Regions from separate parts of the Alteromonas sp. KC3 genome, predicted to be linked through region 3. Evidence: predicted binding sites of a transcription regulator. Region 3 holds the regulator's gene; each other region holds the start of a gene.
The links. Region 3 encodes FliA, which starts transcription of late flagellar genes. Its sites were predicted from a motif close to CTAAAGNTNNNNNNNNNNNNGCCGATA; they were not measured.

Region 1 (6,128 bases), 410 kb from region 3:
GGTTGTTCAACAGCGTCAAAAATACCGCTTGTCGTGACGGCCTGACTAATCTCATCAAGAGTAAGAGTGGTTTGGAACACCTCAGCTGCAACGACATTATTTTGCTTGTCAAAGAAAAGCCACCCATCAATGCCCAACGTGGTATAACTGGCGGGTATAAAGTAGGTTTTCGCTAACCAATCTATATCTTTCGTCGTGATAGCGTTATAAGTCGTGTCCCACACGGCATTGTCGTACACCAAGTTTTCAAGTGCACTAAGTTCTTGCTCAACTTCTGATGCAACCCGCTGTAGCTCATAAAAGTCGTGTTTCTCAGAAAGGGCTTTTAACTGTGGGTAAGTCACAAATGCGCGTATACACAATTGCACGGCAACAAAGGTAGTGATCACAATGACTACCCCAAAAACTAATTGAGAACGAAGCGACCGAGTACTCAAAATATCCCCCTCAGCAAACACTTCTTACAGTATAGCCAACCTATTAGGTTTCGCCGGGGAACAAAAAAGGGCTCCTTGCGGAGCCCTTTCATTACGTATTTTTTATCGAGTTTACGGGTGTTTACACCTTAAACTGACGAATTGATTGTTGCAGTTCTTCCGCTAATCTTGCCACTTCGTGGCTAGACTCAGACGTTTGTTGTGCACCTGCGGTAGTCTCTTCTGCAATGCCTACAATAGTTTCAAGTTTCTCACTGATTTCTTGCGATACCGTATTTTGTTCACGGGCCGATTGCTCAATTTGAGAACTTACATCGTGCGCTTTATGCACCGCATCAGAAATAATGTCCAGCGCCTGTGTTGCACGTTCAGTTTGCGCCACACAGGCTGCGGTTTGCTCTTTACCTTGGTTCATAACCGCAACAGCGCGTTCAGCACCAGCTTGTAGAACCTCAATCATCGCGTTGATTTCTTGGGTAGATTCTTGAGTACGACTTGCAAGGGTTCTTACCTCGTCAGCTACAACCGCAAAACCACGACCTTGCTCACCAGCACGCGCCGCCTCAATTGCTGCGTTAAGTGCAAGTAAGTTAGTTTGGTCTGCAACACCGCGAATAACATCAAGAATGCCGCCTATACTTGCGCTATCTTGATGAAGTTTATTAATAACGTCTGCTGCGTCTTGAACGTCTTTAGCCAAAATTTCGATAGTATTTTTGTTTTCTATTGAAATTTGTCTGACATTTTCTGCTTCGGCATCCGCATGACGGATTTGGCTAAGCGTATCTTCTGCATTCTGCACCACAAGTTGTGACGTGGAGTGCATTTCTGTTGTTGCTGTGGCTACTTGTCCAATTTGCGACTTTTGGTCTTGGATTGAATGCGTAGTTTGCGCGGTCACTGCTGAGGTTTGCTCTGATGCGGCAGCAAGTTGCTCTGCACGCACGTTAATAGCAGTGATCAACTCTTTCAAGTTACCAATTAGCTTATTACAGTTTCTGGCCAGCAGTCCAAACTCGTCTTGTGCTGAATCATCAAGGCGATGTGTTAAATCACCAGACGATGCTACTGTCAGTAACTCATTAACGCGATAAAGCGGGCGAGTAATCGCGCGTACTGTCACAAACCCAATAAACGCAGCAATAGCAATTGAGAAAAGTACCACTAGCACAACAATGGTGTTACCTGTCGTGATAGTGCCGTTTACCTGTTCTTCTATATCGCTGGCCTTTCTGTCGGCTTCTGTTAACAGTTTTTCTAGCTCAATAATGCCCTGAGCGATATTCGCATCAGATGCGTTAAGCGCTTTTTCTGCATCATTTCGGCGCTCTAGGCGGTCTACATGCAGCTGAACTACGCCATCACTGGCTTTAATAGCATTTACCGCACCGTTAACTAAATCGTTAATTTCATCTAGCGTTCCTGAGTCATCGCGGCCACCAGCGGTTTCAACCATTTCGCTTAGCTGGGTAACCACTTTTTCAACAACAAGGTCAACTTCATTACCCAAGGTTTGAGAACGCACTAGCGTTTGCGTTTTCACGTATTCGTTAGACACGGTAAGTAGGGATAACAGTGAAGACTCTAATTGACTGCCTACTTCGGCTGCTCTACGTAGACTTGCATTGCTTTGAACTGCATCTAAGTCTGAAAAATCAAGAAGATATGTTGAGGCGTCGTCGGCGTTATCTTCAGCGTCGCCTAAGCGGTCTTGAATAGTATTGCGAAGTCCCAAGTACTTTTCATGATTCTTATACATTTCTTCGACGTTTGCGGTATACGCATCGAAAGATTGTCGAACTGAATTCAGTGTACTCTTTAACTGTGGTTGGTCATCGACAGCAAGGGCAAGTTTCTTATACTCACTATCAAAGCTCTCTTTTGCGGCGTTAAACGAAGTGCGTTTTTTCTCAAGTCCATTGAGCTCTTCTTCAATATAACTCTCAAAAGTTAGGCGACCCATATTAAGAAAGCTGGCTTTCAACGCGTTACTACCTGCAACGGTTGGAAGGGCGACATCGTTGACCTCTTCGGTCGCAGAGCCTATTGAATTGAGGTTATAAAGCGAAACAACACTGATTACGATCAGAAGTGCGCTGATCGCTACAAATCCCCCGATTACGCGCGTGGCTACGGTTATTTTCATCGGAACTCCTGGATGAGTGCATTTTTGTTCTTATCACTAACGATATTACCCCTCAACCTTATTAAAATACACCCAAATCAACATGAATGTGATTGTACTTTAGGGTGAAGGTTTAATACATCATCGTTACTATCACAAATAATTGTATCGGCTTCAGAGACTTAATGTTTACTTTATTTATGCTATTTGCACATAAATAGTTACTGGTTGTACCAGTTTTGTTCAAGTTTTTACTATTTGTAAGGAAGTTTGCTCACTAAATGAAGTGTACGCTCATGCCGAAACACTAATTAGCTCATTCTTACCAAGCTCTAACATGGTCATGGATTGGCCCCATACATAACCGGTATCTAGGCCAATAAATTGCGGGTTATTGGTTTGTCCTGACAACGCGGCCCAATGCCCAAAAATGACCTTTTCATTGCTGCCCAAATGCGTATTTTCATGTTCGAACCATGGAAGTAAGGTGCTGCTTGTACTATGCATTATGGCACTGGGATGTGCTTTGTTATCGAAATCTAGCGTCGAATTTTTGTGAACGAAACGCATTCTTGTGCAGGCATTTACGATAAACCGCAGGCGTTCGCTACCTGCTAATTCCTCTGACCATTTATCAGGCTTGTTGCCATACATTTCTGTTAAAAAGGCAGCGTATTGCGGGCGTTTGAGTACATCACTCACTTCGTCACTTAACGCAAGCAGCTTGTGCGTTGACCACAGTGGATATAAGCCTGCATGAACGATTGCTGTGTTGTTTGCTACCTTTTGAGCAAGAGGAAAGTGACGTAACCAATCTACAAGTTCTGGCAAATCTGAGGCACTGAGTAGCGGTGCGAGCTTATCCGATTTTTTCGCTTTGCGTATGTTATTTACAACGGCAAGTAAATGGAGGTCATGATTCCCTAAAACACTGGAAAAGCTGTCGCCAAGAGATTTAAGAAAGCGTAATGTACTTAAAGAGTCTTCACCTCTAGCCACTAGATCGCCCACGGCGAAGAGTGAATCGGCATTGGGGTCAAAGCGCGCTTTATCCAGTACGCGACGCAGACCATCATAACAACCTTGAATATCACCAATGATGTACGTGTTGCCTTGCGACATGCGAAGCTACCTTAATGGAGAATACTGGGAATGGCTAAACGGAATACTGAAATTGGTACGCGGAAACGCTCGCCGTTTTCGCGTTCCATTTCATAGTAGCCTTCCATATTTCCAACGGGGGTGTCAATGACCGCGCCACTGGTATAATCAAAACTTTCACCTGCCTTTAATATCGGCTGTTTTCCAACAACACCGGCACCTTCCACTTCAGAGGTTTTACCGTTTGCGTCGGTTATACGCCAATAACGATTAATCAATTGAACCGTCTCGTTACTCTTATTCTCTATTGTGATGTGATAGGCAAACGCGTATTGCTTAGCGTCAGAAGGGAGGTGGTCAGGAAGGTGGCGAGTTTTCACTCGCACCTGAATATCGAGTTCTTCCATAGATGCCTTACTGCTCTTGTTGGCTCTCTTTGGCTGAAACTGCATTGGCAAGTGTGGCGAAATCGCCAAGAGACAGCACTTCTGCCCGACATGTTGGGTCGATACCTAATGCGCTTATTTCTTCTTCACTCAAGCAATCTTTCAAAGAGTTACGAATGGTTTTTCGGCGTTGGTTAAAGGCTTGTGCACAGACACGCTCAAGCGTATTTACCGAAACAACATCAACGGGCGGTGCACTGTGAGGAACTAATTTTACTACTGCTGAGTCAACCTTTGGCGCAGGCTTGAAAGCACCTGGCGGCACGTTAAGTACAGGAATGACATGACAGTAATATTGTGCCATAACCGATAAACGGCCATAGTTCTTTGAACCGGGTCCAGCGGCCAATCTATTCACCACTTCTTTTTGCAGCATAAAGTGCATGTCTTCAATACTGCTGGCGTGATCGAATAAATGAAACATTAAAGGCGTTGAGATGTTGTACGGCAAGTTACCAAATACGCGAAGCTTTTTGTCCTTAATCGGCATTTCTTTCAATAGGGCCGAAAAGTCCATTGTCATGGCATCTTGCTCAATAACGGTTAGCTTGTCACCATTGAAAGGGTGATGGCGCAACCGCTTAGCTAAGTCTCGGTCCAGCTCGATAACCGTTAAGGCGTCAACCTCTTCACATACCGGATCGGTTAGTGCACCAAGACCTGGGCCAATCTCGACTAAGTTTTGTTCGTTTTTGGGGCCAATTGCGGCAACAATTTTTCCAATCACATATTCATCGTGAAGAAAGTTTTGGCCAAATCGTTTTCTGGCCGTATGGCCTAAATGTGTTTTACTCATTGTTGATGTTGTGCAAGCTCAATGGCTTTTTCCAATGCTTTTCTAAAACTTCCAGCGTCAGCTTCTCCTGTACCTGCAAGGTCAAGGGCGGTGCCGTGATCTACTGAGGTACGAATGAAAGGCAAACCCAGAGTGATATTTACTGATGCGCCGAAGCCTTTGTATTTTAATACAGGTAAGCCTTGGTCGTGGTACATAGCCAGTACAACATCAGCATTTTCTAAATACTTCGGCTGAAAAATGGTATCGGCTGGCAAAGGCCCGGTAATATTCAAACCTTCAGCGCGTAACTCTTCCAGTGCTGGTATGATGGTATGAATTTCTTCCGTTCCAATATGCCCATCTTCACCAGCGTGAGGGTTTAGTCCACACACGTAAATGTGGGGCTCTTTAATACCGAATTTAAGTTTAAGATCGGTATTAATGATGTGAATCACTTTGTGTAATCTCTCACGAGTGATCGCTTTCGCCACGTACTCTAGCGGGATATGTGTTGTCGCAAGGGCAACGTTAAGTCCTTCCGTTGCTAGCAGCATAACCACATCGATAGTGTTTGATTGATAGGCGAAGAACTCGGTATGCCCGCTAAATGATACCCCAGCCTTGTTAATTATGCCCTTGTGTACAGGGCCTGTAACAACTGCGTCAAAGTCTCCATCCATATTGGCTTGGCAGGCTTGTCGTAATGTCTCGACAACGTAAAGTCCATTTTCGCTATCAAGTGTACCTGCGATAACGTCTACAGATTTATCTATCTGCTTAATAAACAACGAACCCGCAGCTTGTACTTGCGGGTTATTGGCGTCGTATTCAATAAGGGTTAGCGGTAAACCTAGCCGTTCGGCCCTTGCCCTGAGCATGTCACCGTCGGCAAACACGACAAGCTGTGCTTGCCATGTCTCTTGGGCCAGTTTAATGATTAAATCTGGCCCTATTCCAGCCGGCTCTCCCGGCGTAATTGCTATTTTAATTGGTGTACTCATGTATCACTTAATGTTTATGAATCTACAACTTCAACATACGCCGCATCACGCATTTCGCGAAGCCAGTTTTCGGTTTCTTCGGCAAATTTACGGTTGAAGATTAACTGAGATGCTTTTTCTTCTTTGCGCTTGTCTGTTGCATCATCAACTCGACGATCGATAAGTTGAATTAAGTGCCAGCCAAACGTTGAACGAACCGGATCGCTAAACTCACCTGGCTCAAGTTGTGCCAACGCTTCT
Region 2 (6,128 bases), 2.0 Mb from region 3:
GCGATGTTCTCATTGCGTCTCGTAATTCTCTCTCAATGACAAACATTCTGTCCTGACCCCACACCATCGTGTTTTTGTAGCGAAAAATCGGTACACCCCAATTACCAAAGGCGTACATTTCTTGTTGATTTGATACCACTTCCTCTTTCCAGTGACTGTCGCTTAGGTGACATTTTGCTTCGGTCCAATTTAATCCCGCTTGTTCAACAATACGTTTCATTCCCTCATTGGTGTCTGCCCTAATGCCTTTGGCATTTACGCCTTGTGCGAATGCCAAAAGGTATTCAAGGTAGCGTCCTCGTTCGCGAGCAAAACGTAAAAGGGAGTAACAACGCTCAACGCCAGGGCCTAAGGGATCTGCGACAAAACCGTATTCAATGCCCAATTTTCGAGCTTCTCGTGTGGTATCTAAGAATATGTAAAGGGCTTTCTTTTTAGGGACATCTAGTCCCCTCATCATCATAGGTAGGACAGGCTTTACGTTAAGTGGTACACCATACGCGTTGGCAAGGTATATGGCCTTGTAAAGTGCGATATAGGAATAAGGACTGCGTGCTGACCAAAACAGTTCAATAGGGGGGACGTTTTCCACTTTTACAGAGGGTAGTGCGGCGTTATGTATTATTGAGCTTTGAATATTCAAATAACTGCGGTCGAAAACAACATGGATAGTAGGTAGTTTTCCTAGATTCTCGTGTAACAAACGCTCTTCCAAATGGCAAAGGCGATCTATGCCCCAATACCACTCTCCCTCAAAATAGAGGGTCGCAGGTAGGTAGTGCCCTTGCTGTGATAGGGAATTACTATTTTCTTTGAGCTTTATTTTGAGGGCATCAGCGTTCTTTGATTGTTTCATTTGACGATATGGCTCGTTAGCATTGCGTGATTGCCAGTAATCTTCAAATATACGGAGTAAAGCTTGCCAACTGTCTCCTTGGTCAATTCTATCTTGTAAATGTATTGCGTAGGCGTCGTAATGTGCTACATCAATCGCCGATTGTGACTTGTTGGGGTGTGGTAAAAATTTGAAGTGATAAAGAGAAGCCACATAATTTGCGTCAACTAACGCGTGTTTTGCCCATAATTCTGGTTCGGGAAACATGTCTTCTTGCAATGAATAAATGACGTTAGCACTAAACTCGACATTAAAGCGCTTTTCTATACTGGGGAGCGCCTGCACTAAAAGGTATGAATAGGGATCATCCACTTTCAGATAAACATTAATGCATGCCTTACGATTTGTAAGACGGCGTAGTAAGCGGTGAAATTTGCGCCGTCCATCTCGCAATACGTCACTTGATATCGCTCTTAGTAAGTAGCGTTGAATGACCTTTTTCACAATAAACTAGGCACAATACGCCCCTTGGTTATTTGACAGCAGACTCTATTAAACTACCGTATCACACTCTATTTTCAGTTCTTAACAAAATATTAACTTCGTCACGTTTTAATATCGTCAACATTTGCTTAAGCGAGAATTCACCTTCTTTGTTTCTTTGACGCATACTCTTACGATAGACTACAAAGTCTTATGCTAGGGCCTCTTAATATGGTGTAACTGTGAGCCGACAAGAACAGAAATTAAAAACCCGCCAAAATATCATCCACGCCGCGTTCTCTTTGCTTGATGAAAACCGAAGTCTTTCGGCAATTAGCTTAAGAGAAGTTGCTCGTGAAGCAGGTATTGCTCCTACGTCTTTCTATCGACACTTCAAAGATATGGATGAATTGGGGCTTACATTGGTCGACGAAGCTGGTTTAGCACTTCGACAATTGATGCGGCAGGCCAGGCGACGCATTGCATCTGGCGGCGGTGTTATTCATACCTCAGTAGAAACTTTCATGGAGTTTATCGCAGCGAATAAAAATGTATTTCGTTTATTATTGCGTGAGCACACAGGAACGTCTTCGGCGTATCGTTTAGCAGTTTTTCGAGAAATACAGCATTTTATTGATGAGCTCACCGACTATATTATTGAGCAACAAAGTGTGGAATATGCATGTGCGCAATTGCAAGCTGATGCGATGGTGAGACTTGTTTTCAGTGCGGGGGCTGAAGCACTGGAAGCTGACGATAAATTGCGTGGTGAAATTGGTGAAAAAGTTAAAGCTCAACTGAGGTTTGTGCAGGTGGGCGCAACGACAACTGTAGGTAAGAAATAACGAGAGGGTGTTGATCTTTACCGTAAAACTAAAGCGCAAAAACTAACATTCTCTAATGTAAAAGAGGCCGCTTTTGGCCTCTTTAGTATACTTTTTTTGTATAGAAGCCGTGCTCTATTTTCGTGACAATAGCACACCAGCTTCGACGTGATGTGTAAACGGGAATTGGTCGAATAACGCCGCTGCACTTATTTCGTGAGTTTTGCAAAGTAATTCAAGATTCTGTGCAAGCGTCTCGGGATTACATGAGATATATACAATGTTGTCGTAATCCTGAATCATTTTTAGTGATTCTACATCAAGGCCTGCGCGCGGAGGGTCGACAAGAACCGTTGTAAAGTTGTAATCCTTCAGTTCAATTCCTTCTAACCGACTAAACGTACGTTCGCCTTTCATGGCTTGTGTAAATTCTTCCGCGGCTAATCTAACAATTTTTACGTTATTCAGTTTGTTTTGTTCTATGTTGAACTGTGCAGCTTGAACTGACGGCTTCGCTATTTCAGTTCCAACCACATTGTCGAAATGAAGCGCCAAAGGAAGTGAGAAGTTTCCTGCGCCACAATACATTTCGAGTAGATCACCGGTAAGGGGGGTAACACAGTCAAGAGCCCATTCAATCATGCTGCAATTTACCGAAGCATTTGGTTGGGTAAAGCTATTTTCGATATGTTTGAAAATGAATGTTCTGTCTTTAATTGGTAATCGCTCAATAACGAAGTCATCATCTATAACGCGTTTCTGCTTACGAGCTCGGCCAATGATGTTTACTTTTTTAAACTCAGTTTCAAGTGATTGCTTTAATGCTCTTGCCTGTTGTTCCCATTCGTCGTCGAGTTGACGGTGATATAAGAGGCTTATTACCAATTCTCCTGAAAGCGCAGAAAGGTAATCTATCTGAAAAAGCTTTTTCCTTAAGACTTCTGACGGTCTTACGTGTTCCAGTAACGCGGTCATTGCGCGATTAATGGTCTCGCATGCTGGTGGAAAAGCGTCGACACGGTATTTTTCCTTTGTCTCTTGGTTGAACATGATGTGATATAGGTCGTCACCTTCATGCCAAACCCTAAACTCAGCACGCATACGGTAATGCGTAGGCTGGGAACTAAAAACCTCTAACTTCGGTGCATTAAATGGAGAAAGTAAGTCACCTAGGCGGGTAACTTTTTCGTCAAGCTGAGCTTGATAGTTTTTCAGATCTGGTGCGGTCATATTACTCTCTCCATCACGATTTCGTGGTTAACACCGTTGTTTTGTTTTGCAAGGTCGCGAATTGTAGTCCCTCACAAAATATGTGCAATGCTAAATGGCTTTATAAGCACTTTTATACAAGCAGGGATAAAAAAGGTGTATTAAAATTAAACAATCCTGATTCAGTGCCGATAATAAGAAAGAGGATAGTGAGGATCAAATTATGAACGTGGGTCAAATTAAAGCCTTTATGGGAGACCAAAAGGCTGAGCAAAAGGCATCAGTTCACCCGAATGAGGCGCTGAAAAAGCAATTGCAACAAGATGGGTTGCAACAAGCTGCCGAGTTTTCAAAGCAACAAGCGGCGTCGGTGTCGGTATCAAGCAGTCAGACCAGTATCGGACTACGTGTTGTCAGCAGCAGTCTTAACCAAACACTTGAGATTGACGGCCAAAAACCACAGGAATCGAAAGACAAAGCGATTGAAGAAAAGTCGACCAGTTTGTTCGATTTTGAAAAGGTGGCGAGGAACGTTCTTAAGTTTGTGGGGGGAGTGATTCGAGGTGCGGCGAATGGTGGGGCTAGTGATGAAAAGCTCACCGGATTATTTAGCCAAGCGAGAGAAGGTGTGAGTCGTGGCTTTGCTATGGCAGAAAAAGATCTTGCGGGGTTTATGAATGACGAAATTCAGCAAGGAATGACAAAAAGCCGTGACTTGATTGATACGGGCATTGACGACCTAGAAACAGACATTTTTGGTCGCAATGAAGCTACTGCAGTGTCATTAACGTCTTTAGAAGCAGTATCAGCGTCAGATGAAAAGTCAGGAAGCCTTTTAATCCGAACCAAAGATGGCGATGAGGTGACCTTTAGCTTTGAAAGTCTGCGGTCATTTCAGGCTTCGCAGCAATTGTCATTCACTGCACAAAATTCTGGTACGCAAAACGCGTCAGATGACAACGGCGCTGAAACAAGTAGTGATTCGCAATCGTTTACAGCTGAGCAAACCACTTCTTACCAATATTACGAAAGAAGCGGTATTAGTTTTTCGCTCAAAGGTGAGTTAGATGAAGATGAGCTTCAATCAGTTGCGGATCTCGTTGGGCAAGTTCAGGATCTTGCAGATACGTTTTATAGTGGAGACATAGACAAAGCGTTTGAAGAAGCACTCAGTTTGGGCTTTGATGATAAGGAACTGGTTGGTTACGCGCTTCAACTGAACAGGACAACACAAACAGAAGTCCTAAAGACGTATGAAAATATTCAGCATTATAATGATGAGAAAAGTGACAAATCGCAATTTGGAAATGTTGTGAGTCCAATCTCGCAATACCTAGATAAAATGATGAGCACATTTTCCAATGTAGAAAGTACGTTATCTAGCAATGAAGATTACAATACCTTAATTGCGGGACTAATTAGTAAAATGGAAGACGTTCAGGTGCCTGACTTGGTATCGGCAATAAATAGATTTCATACCTTTAACCAAACTTTGTTGCAAGGACTTCCGCAAAGCACAGAGACAACTGCTAATTCATAATTAGGAAGAGTTTGTAAATATAAAAAAGCCCGGAACGAGTCCGGGCTTTTGTTTATATCAACATGAACATACCTTAAGCGTGTTCGACCTTATCTTTCGCTGGGCGTACTTTTAGCGTACGTTCTTGAAAGATGGAATCGTTAGTTTTATCAATGACGCTATTTAGATCGTCAGTGATCACTTCAATAAAACCATAACCTTTACGCTTACCTGTTTTGCGATCCTTCATTAGGCGGACAGACTGTACTTCTATATAACTGCTAAAGTATTCCTTAACTGCACTCTCGTTTGCACGGTAAGGTAAATTACCTACGTAGAGTGTTTCAATGGAACCTTCTTGAGTGTTATCTCTGGCATCTGAGGAAGATGTGCTTTGAATAAGAGATGCTAGCCATGGTGTGACGATACCGCTAATGAGCAAAGCGGCGGACACGGTCAATGGAACGTGTACATTTAAACTAGCTGAAGAAAATAACAAATAACCTGCAATTGCAAAAATAGCGCTAATAACAGCGCATTGAATAAAGCCTACTTTCATATACCTACCTTTCTATTGTTTATTATGGGTTGGAGGCTGGTCATAGTTTACTCATTTGTAACAAATTGAACAATAAATTGTGAAAAAACTAGTCTAAAGGTGCATTTGATCATATGAAATGATGGAGAAATGAGCGGTTAACACTAAAATTGGGTTAAAATGCAAAAAAAGACAAATTAGCTGTTGATCTTTTCCAGTAGGTATCTATAATGCGCTCCACGTTCTGAGGGGGCTTCAAGTAAAATGAAGTGTTCAAAGAGCTAAGTGCGAAACCAAGTTTTCAAGCAAATAAAAAGTTTAAAAACAAGGTTGACATCAAAAATAAACGATGTAAAATGCGCACCTCACTCGAACAGGGTGAGTCACTAGGAAGCAAAGCTTCTAGTGAATTGCGACGAAGTCGCAACGTTCTTTAAAAATTTAGACAAGACAATCTGTGTGGGCACTCGTTAAGAGTGTCACAACGACGATTCATATTTCGATATATTTAATTGAAGAGTTTGATCATGGCTCAGATTGAACGCTGGCGGCAGGCCTAACACATGCAAGTCGAACGGTAACAGGATGTGCTTGCACATCGCTGACGAGTGGCGGACGGGTGAGTAATGCTTGGGAACTTGCCTTTGCGAGGGGGATAACAGTTGGAAACGACTGCTAATACCGCATAATGTCTTCGGACCAAACGGGGCTTCGGCTCCG
Region 3 (6,128 bases):
TTGTTGGACGTGCTCTTCAGTTTTAATATTGCACTTTCCCTTGTCATCATATTGGTCGCGGTACTTACGCAGCGTCCTGTCGACTTTGGTATTTTCCCTCTAGTACTCCTTATTGCGACCGTTTTGCGACTGGCGCTTAACGTGGCATCTACCCGTGTAGTACTCCTATATGGACACGAAGGCGGCGACGCTGCCGGTAAGGTAATTGAAGCATTTGGCGCGGTGGTTATTGGTGGTAACTATGCGGTGGGTATCGTGGTGTTTGCTATCTTGCTCATCATCAACTTTAAAGTGGTAACCGCAGGTGCAGGTCGTATTTCAGAAGTAAGTGCTCGCTTTACTCTTGATGCTATGCCAGGTAAGCAAATGGCAATTGATGCTGACTTAAATGCTGGGTATATCGACCAAGATCAAGCGCGTCAACGTCGTGAAGAAATTACCGCAGAAGCCGACTTTTACGGTTCGATGGACGGTGCGTCAAAATTTGTAAAAGGCGATGCGGTAGCGGGCCTTTTCATTATGCTCATCAATATAGTTGGTGGGTTATTCATTGGTATGATTCAGCATGATCTTACATTTGGAAACGCCATTGAAATTTACACTATCCTGACTATCGGTGACGGTCTTGTCGCGCAAATTCCATCGCTACTTTTGTCAGTCGCAACCGCGATTATCGTTACTCGTGAAAACGAAACTCAGGAGATGGGCAAAGAGATACGTGGTCAACTTGGTAATAATCAAGCCTTGTATATTGCCGCTGGTGTACTTTTTGTTATGGGTATTATTCCTGGCATGCCCCACGTTGCGTTTCTTGGTTTCTCTTTTTTGATTGCAGGCTTTGCTTATTGGCAATCACAACAAGAGAAGAAAAAAGCTGCCGAGCCTAAAGTCCCTGACGTGGTTAAGGATGAAACCGTTGCGCCAGAAGTCAAAGAGCTGGGTTGGGATGATGTACAGCAAGTCGATACCATTGGGTTAGAAGTTGGCTATCGCCTTATCCCGCTTGTCGATAAGTCACAAGGTGGCGAGTTATTAACACGCATTAAAGGCGTGCGTAAAAAATTGTCGCAAGAACTCGGGTTTCTTATTCCTCCTGTACATATTCGCGATAACCTCGATTTAGAACCAAATACTTACACTATTGCCATGCTCGGCGTGACCATTGGCGACTCACTCATTAGTCACGACGAGGAGCTTGCGATTAATCCAGGGCAGGTGTTCGGCAAGCTTGAAGGACGCGCAACGAAAGATCCTGCTTTTGGGCTCGATGCTGTATGGATAAAACCGAATAAGCGCGAGCATGCTCAAACACTCGGTTATACCGTGGTCGATGCCGCAACGGTTGTTGCAACCCATTTAAGTCAGCTTCTGACTAATAATGCCTATCAACTATTAGGTCATGAAGAAGCTCAGCAACTTCTTGATATGTTGGCTAAGCAGCATCCTAAGCTTGTTGAAGGACTAGTGCCGGATATTTTACCGCTTAGTACCGTAGTTAAAGTATTGCAAACATTGTTATTCGAAGGCGTACCAATTCGTGATATGCGTACTATTGTTCAAACTCTAAGTGAGTATGGTACGCGTAGCCAAGACCCAGATGTACTGGTATCTGCAGTACGTATTTCGTTGAAACGACTGATTGTTCAAGAGATTACACAAGGTGCCAAAGAGATACCTGTCATAACCTTGGCGCCAGAGTTGGAACAGATGTTGCACCAGTCTCTTCAAGCGGGCGGTGAAGATGGTGCTGGCATAGAGCCAGGACTAGCAGATAAGTTGCAAAAATCATTGCAACAAGCCAGTCAGCAGCAGGAACTCGAAGGTGAACCTGCGGTATTGCTGACGTCAGGCATGCTAAGACCTGTGCTGTCACGCTTCCTAAAGTATTCAGTTGTTGGGCTCCACGTACTTTCGTACCAAGAAGTGCCTGATGATAAGCAGATAAAAATAGTCAGTTCGGTCGGTCAATAATCTGACACTGAGCGATTGGAGAGGTTGCAATGAAAATAAGACGTTTCTTCGGCAAAGATATGCGTGAGGCGTTAAGCCAAGTAAAAGCTGAGTTGGGTAGCGATGCGGTTATCATGTCAAACCGCAAAGTGGCTGACGGTATTGAGCTTGTTGCAGCTTACGATAAAGAGCCAGAGGCTAAGTTGTCAGTGCCAAAACCCGCCTCTAAAGCGCCCGGTCAGAAAGCTGTTCCTAGCTTAAGTGAAATCATCGGTGATGACGGCCCAGACAGTTTAAAAGCGCTACTTGAAAAGCAACATGGTTCAAGCGCTCAGCCGCAAAGCCAAAAAGATACCTCTGCCAATGCGCAACATGCTAATGAAATTGCATCGCACCTTAACTTTTCTGATGACTTTATTGATGAAGTTGAAGCTGCTCAGCCTCAACCTCAATCCCGTGCGAGCCGCTATGAGCAAGCAGATGCGTTTCCTTCACATCAAGCGTCAAGCATAGATGAAACTGCGCCTAATCAATCAGACGAACTTGCTCAGATTAAAGAAGAGCTAGCGTCACTGAGAAATGTTTTACAGTATCAGGTGGCTGATTTAATGGACGCAAAAAATAAGCGTCAAAAACCCGTTCATCAATATTTGATAACGCGTTTAACCGATATGGGCTTAAGTCATGCGCTTGCGACTCAGCTAATAAATTACACGCCTGCTCACTACAATGAGCGCGAAGCGTGGGTTTACCTTCTTAACCTATTGGCTAATCGCATAAATGTAACAGGTAACGATATACTTACCGCACAAGGCGCTGTTGCATTGGTGGGTCCTACTGGAACGGGAAAGACAACCACGGTAGCAAAATTGGCTGCGCGATATGCCCAAAAGTATGGCCCAGAATCAGTGGCAATGATCACCATTGATACGTACAGAATAGCTGCGTTTGAACAACTGGCTACTTACGGAAAGATAATTGGCTGTACAGTAAGAAAAGCACAAACCAGCGAAGAGTTAGCAGATTTACTTTTCCAACTGCGTCACAAGCGTCTAGTATTGATTGATACAGCAGGGTTTAGTCAGCGAGATAGCCGTTTGATTAAACAAATTAAGCAATTTGACAATGGTCAAATGCCACAAGTGAAAAAATATTTGGTAGCGCAGGCAAATACACAATATCCTGCACTGCAGAGAATAATTAAAGCGTATGATGAAATTGAACTAAGTGGCTGTATTTTCACAAAGTTAGATGAGTGCTACTCTTTAGGAGAGGTGCTTAGTGCTGCAGTTGAGTACCAGTTACCGGTTAGTTATGTCACCGATGGGCAAAAAGTACCAGAAGACATTAAGATTGCAGAAGCAAAATCTTTGGTTTCTGCTGCTGCAAAGCTTTATAAAAAGTACGGTTTGAATCATACTAGTAGTAACAACGCCATTAAAACAGCATAAGCAGTATGATTGACGACCAAGCGAGTAGCTTAAGAAAAATGAAGCAATCAAGGTTAATCAAAGTTATTGCCGTCACCGGAGGTAAAGGTGGCGTCGGTAAAACAAATATTACACTAAACACCGCCATTGCTATGGCTAAGCAGGGTAAGCGTGTAATGGTTCTCGATGCAGACTTAGGTCTGGCTAATGTCGATGTGATGTTAGGTCTTCGCGTCGAGAAAAATCTTTCTCACGTATTATCGGGTGAATGCACGCTTGATGAGGTACTCGTCACTGGTCCGCATGGAATCAAGATTGCGCCAGCGACATCGGGTACACAGTCAATGGCAGAGTTATCACCTACTCAGCATGCGGGTTTAATACGCGCCTTTAGTGAATTACGTTCACAAATTGATGTTCTCATCGTCGATACCGCAGCGGGTATCTCAGACATGGTATTAAGCTTTTCTAAAGCGTCGCAGGATATTATGGTTGTAGTGTGCGACGAGCCTACATCATTAACTGACGCTTACGCGCTGATCAAAATTTTGAATCGCGAACACGGTGTGTTTCGATTTAAAGTGGTCGCCAATATGGTGCGCGACGTGCGGGAAGGGCAAGAGCTGTTTAGTAAATTAAGTAAAGTAACAGGTCGATTTTTGGATGTTGCACTAGAATTAGTGGCAACTGTCCCGTTTGATGAAAATATTCGTAAAGCGGTACGCAAACAAACCGCTATCGTCGATGCCTACCCAGGTTCGCCTGCTGCCGTTGCAATTACTCAACTGGCTAACAAGGCATTGTCATGGCCAATCCCGGCTCAGCCAGGTGGTCATTTAGAGTTTTTCATTGAACAGTTGGTTGCAGAGAAAGCAGTAGGAAATCAGCGTTGAATAGCAAGGCAGCAGCTTATCAACAACAAACCGATAAGTCGCAGTTAGTCGAACGACATGCGCCTTTGGTTAAACGTATCGCTCATCACTTGATGGCGCGTTTGCCCGCTAGTGTACTTGTTGACGATTTAATTCAATCAGGCATGATTGGTTTATTAGAAGCTGCTCGCAATTTTGACGGCTCGAAAGGTGCGAGCTTTGAAACCTTTGCGGGTATTCGTATCCGCGGTGCTATGCTGGACGAGATTCGAAAAGGCGATTGGACGCCGCGGTCAGTGCATCGCAACGGTCGCGCGATAACAGAAGCCATTTCGCAAGTAGAAGGCGAGACTGGACGCGATGCCAGAGATTCTGATATTGCTGCTAAACTCAATGTGAGTTTGCAGGACTATCATCAAATGTTGAATGAAGTAAATGCTGGTAAGTTGGTTGGCATTGAAGATTTAGGTGTGTCTGAGGACGTTATTTCGACTGAACAAAATCGGGGTAGCGACGCACCACTTGAAGACTTGATGCAAGGTGCTTTCCAAAAGGCGTTAGCCCATGCGATTACAACATTACCTGAACGAGAAGCTATCGTGCTTTCTTTATACTATGATGAAGAGCTAAACCTACGAGAAATAGGTGAAGTACTTGATGTTAGTGAATCGAGAGTAAGCCAAATTCACAGTCAGGCCATGTTAAAACTCAAATCACGAATGAAGTCGTGGCAAGCTGACGAAGAATAGATATTAATAACAATTAACCCCTCACTGGAGGCTATTTTGGATAAAAGTATGAAAATTCTCGTGGTTGACGATTTTTCTACCATGAGACGTATCATCAAAAACCTACTTAAAGACTTGGGTTTCTCCAACATCCAGGAAGCGGATGACGGAAGTACGGCGTTGCCAATGCTACAGCAAGGCGACTTTGACTTTGTCGTTACCGATTGGAATATGCCAGGCATGCAAGGAATTGACTTGCTGCGTGCTATTCGTGCCGATGACAAACTGAAGCATTTGCCTGTGCTAATGGTTACTGCTGAAGCCAAGAAAGAACAAATTGTTGCGGCAGCGCAAGCCGGCGTAAATGGCTATGTAGTTAAGCCTTTCACAGCTGCAACATTAAAAGAAAAATTGGATAAAATTTTCGAACGTTTAGGTTGATCCAGACGCTCACCAGAGAAACGAGGTTTACTGGATGTCACCAAATGTAAACGTTCCGATTACATTGGACGAAGCTAAACAACTTGTTGCCTATCTTGAAGAGGGTGACAACGCTTCAGCCAATGCGCTACTTGAAGCAGCCTCAATGAAGGAGAATGTTGAGCTGTTTGCAGAAGTAGGAAAACTGACGCGTCAACTTCATGATGCGCTCAATAATTTTCAGATTGACGATCGCATTAAGAATCTTGCGACCGAAGATATGCCTGATGCACAGTCTCGTCTGACATACGTCATTGAAGAAACTGAAAAAGCTGCTAATACTACTATGGATGCAGTAGAAGCGAGCATGCCAATTGCAGAAACGCTCGCTGAGCGCATCGAGAAAGTGATGCCTGAGTGGAAAAAGCTAATGAGCCGCCAAATAGAATTAGGCGAGTTCAAAGCGCTTTGTGCAGATTTAGATAACTTACTTGAAGAAAGCGCAGAGCAATCAACTAAGCTCACACAGTTACTGACAGAAGTATTGATGGCACAGGGTTATCAAGATTTAACTGGTCAGGTAATTCGCCGCGTTATCGACTTGGTAAAAGAAGTCGAGGACAGCCTAGTAAACATGTTAACCATGTTTGGCGAGCGCGACGGTTCAGAACATTCTAAACCTTCTAGCGTTAAGGCCGATAAAAATGATGGTGTACAAGCGGAAGGCC

Region 1: the regulator FliA is predicted to act here: its motif matches at 2,729-2,755, upstream of JN178_RS03310 (HAMP domain-containing methyl-accepting chemotaxis protein).
Region 2: the regulator FliA is predicted to act here: its motif matches at 3,519-3,545, upstream of JN178_RS16500 (DUF5610 domain-containing protein).

The regions. Positions count from the first base shown of each region.
Region 1 is NZ_AP024235.1:748,461-754,588, forward strand. Features, by position in the region: gene JN178_RS03305 (diguanylate cyclase) at 1-389, opposite strand, end outside; gene JN178_RS03310 (HAMP domain-containing methyl-accepting chemotaxis protein) at 559-2,583, opposite strand; gene JN178_RS03315 (symmetrical bis(5'-nucleosyl)-tetraphosphatase) at 2,857-3,684, opposite strand; gene apaG (Co2+/Mg2+ efflux protein ApaG) at 3,696-4,070, opposite strand; gene rsmA (16S rRNA (adenine(1518)-N(6)/adenine(1519)-N(6))-dimethyltransferase RsmA) at 4,078-4,905, opposite strand; gene pdxA (4-hydroxythreonine-4-phosphate dehydrogenase PdxA) at 4,902-5,888, opposite strand; gene surA (peptidylprolyl isomerase SurA) at 5,903-6,128, opposite strand, start outside.
Region 2 is NZ_AP024235.1:3,734,020-3,740,147, reverse strand. Features, by position in the region: gene JN178_RS16515 (DsbA family protein) at 1-1,339, opposite strand, end outside; gene fabR (HTH-type transcriptional repressor FabR) at 1,561-2,163, shown strand; gene trmA (tRNA (uridine(54)-C5)-methyltransferase TrmA) at 2,278-3,372, opposite strand; gene JN178_RS16500 (DUF5610 domain-containing protein) at 3,575-4,891, shown strand; gene JN178_RS16495 (RNA recognition motif domain-containing protein) at 4,965-5,429, opposite strand; rRNA gene JN178_RS16490 (16S ribosomal RNA) at 5,918-6,128, shown strand, end outside.
Region 3 is NZ_AP024235.1:1,162,911-1,169,038, forward strand. Features, by position in the region: gene flhA (flagellar biosynthesis protein FlhA) at 1-1,971, shown strand, start outside; gene flhF (flagellar biosynthesis protein FlhF) at 2,001-3,401, shown strand; gene JN178_RS05180 (MinD/ParA family protein) at 3,407-4,273, shown strand; gene JN178_RS05185 (RNA polymerase sigma factor FliA) at 4,270-5,001, shown strand; gene cheY (chemotaxis response regulator CheY) at 5,038-5,421, shown strand; gene JN178_RS05195 (protein phosphatase CheZ) at 5,456-6,128, shown strand, end outside.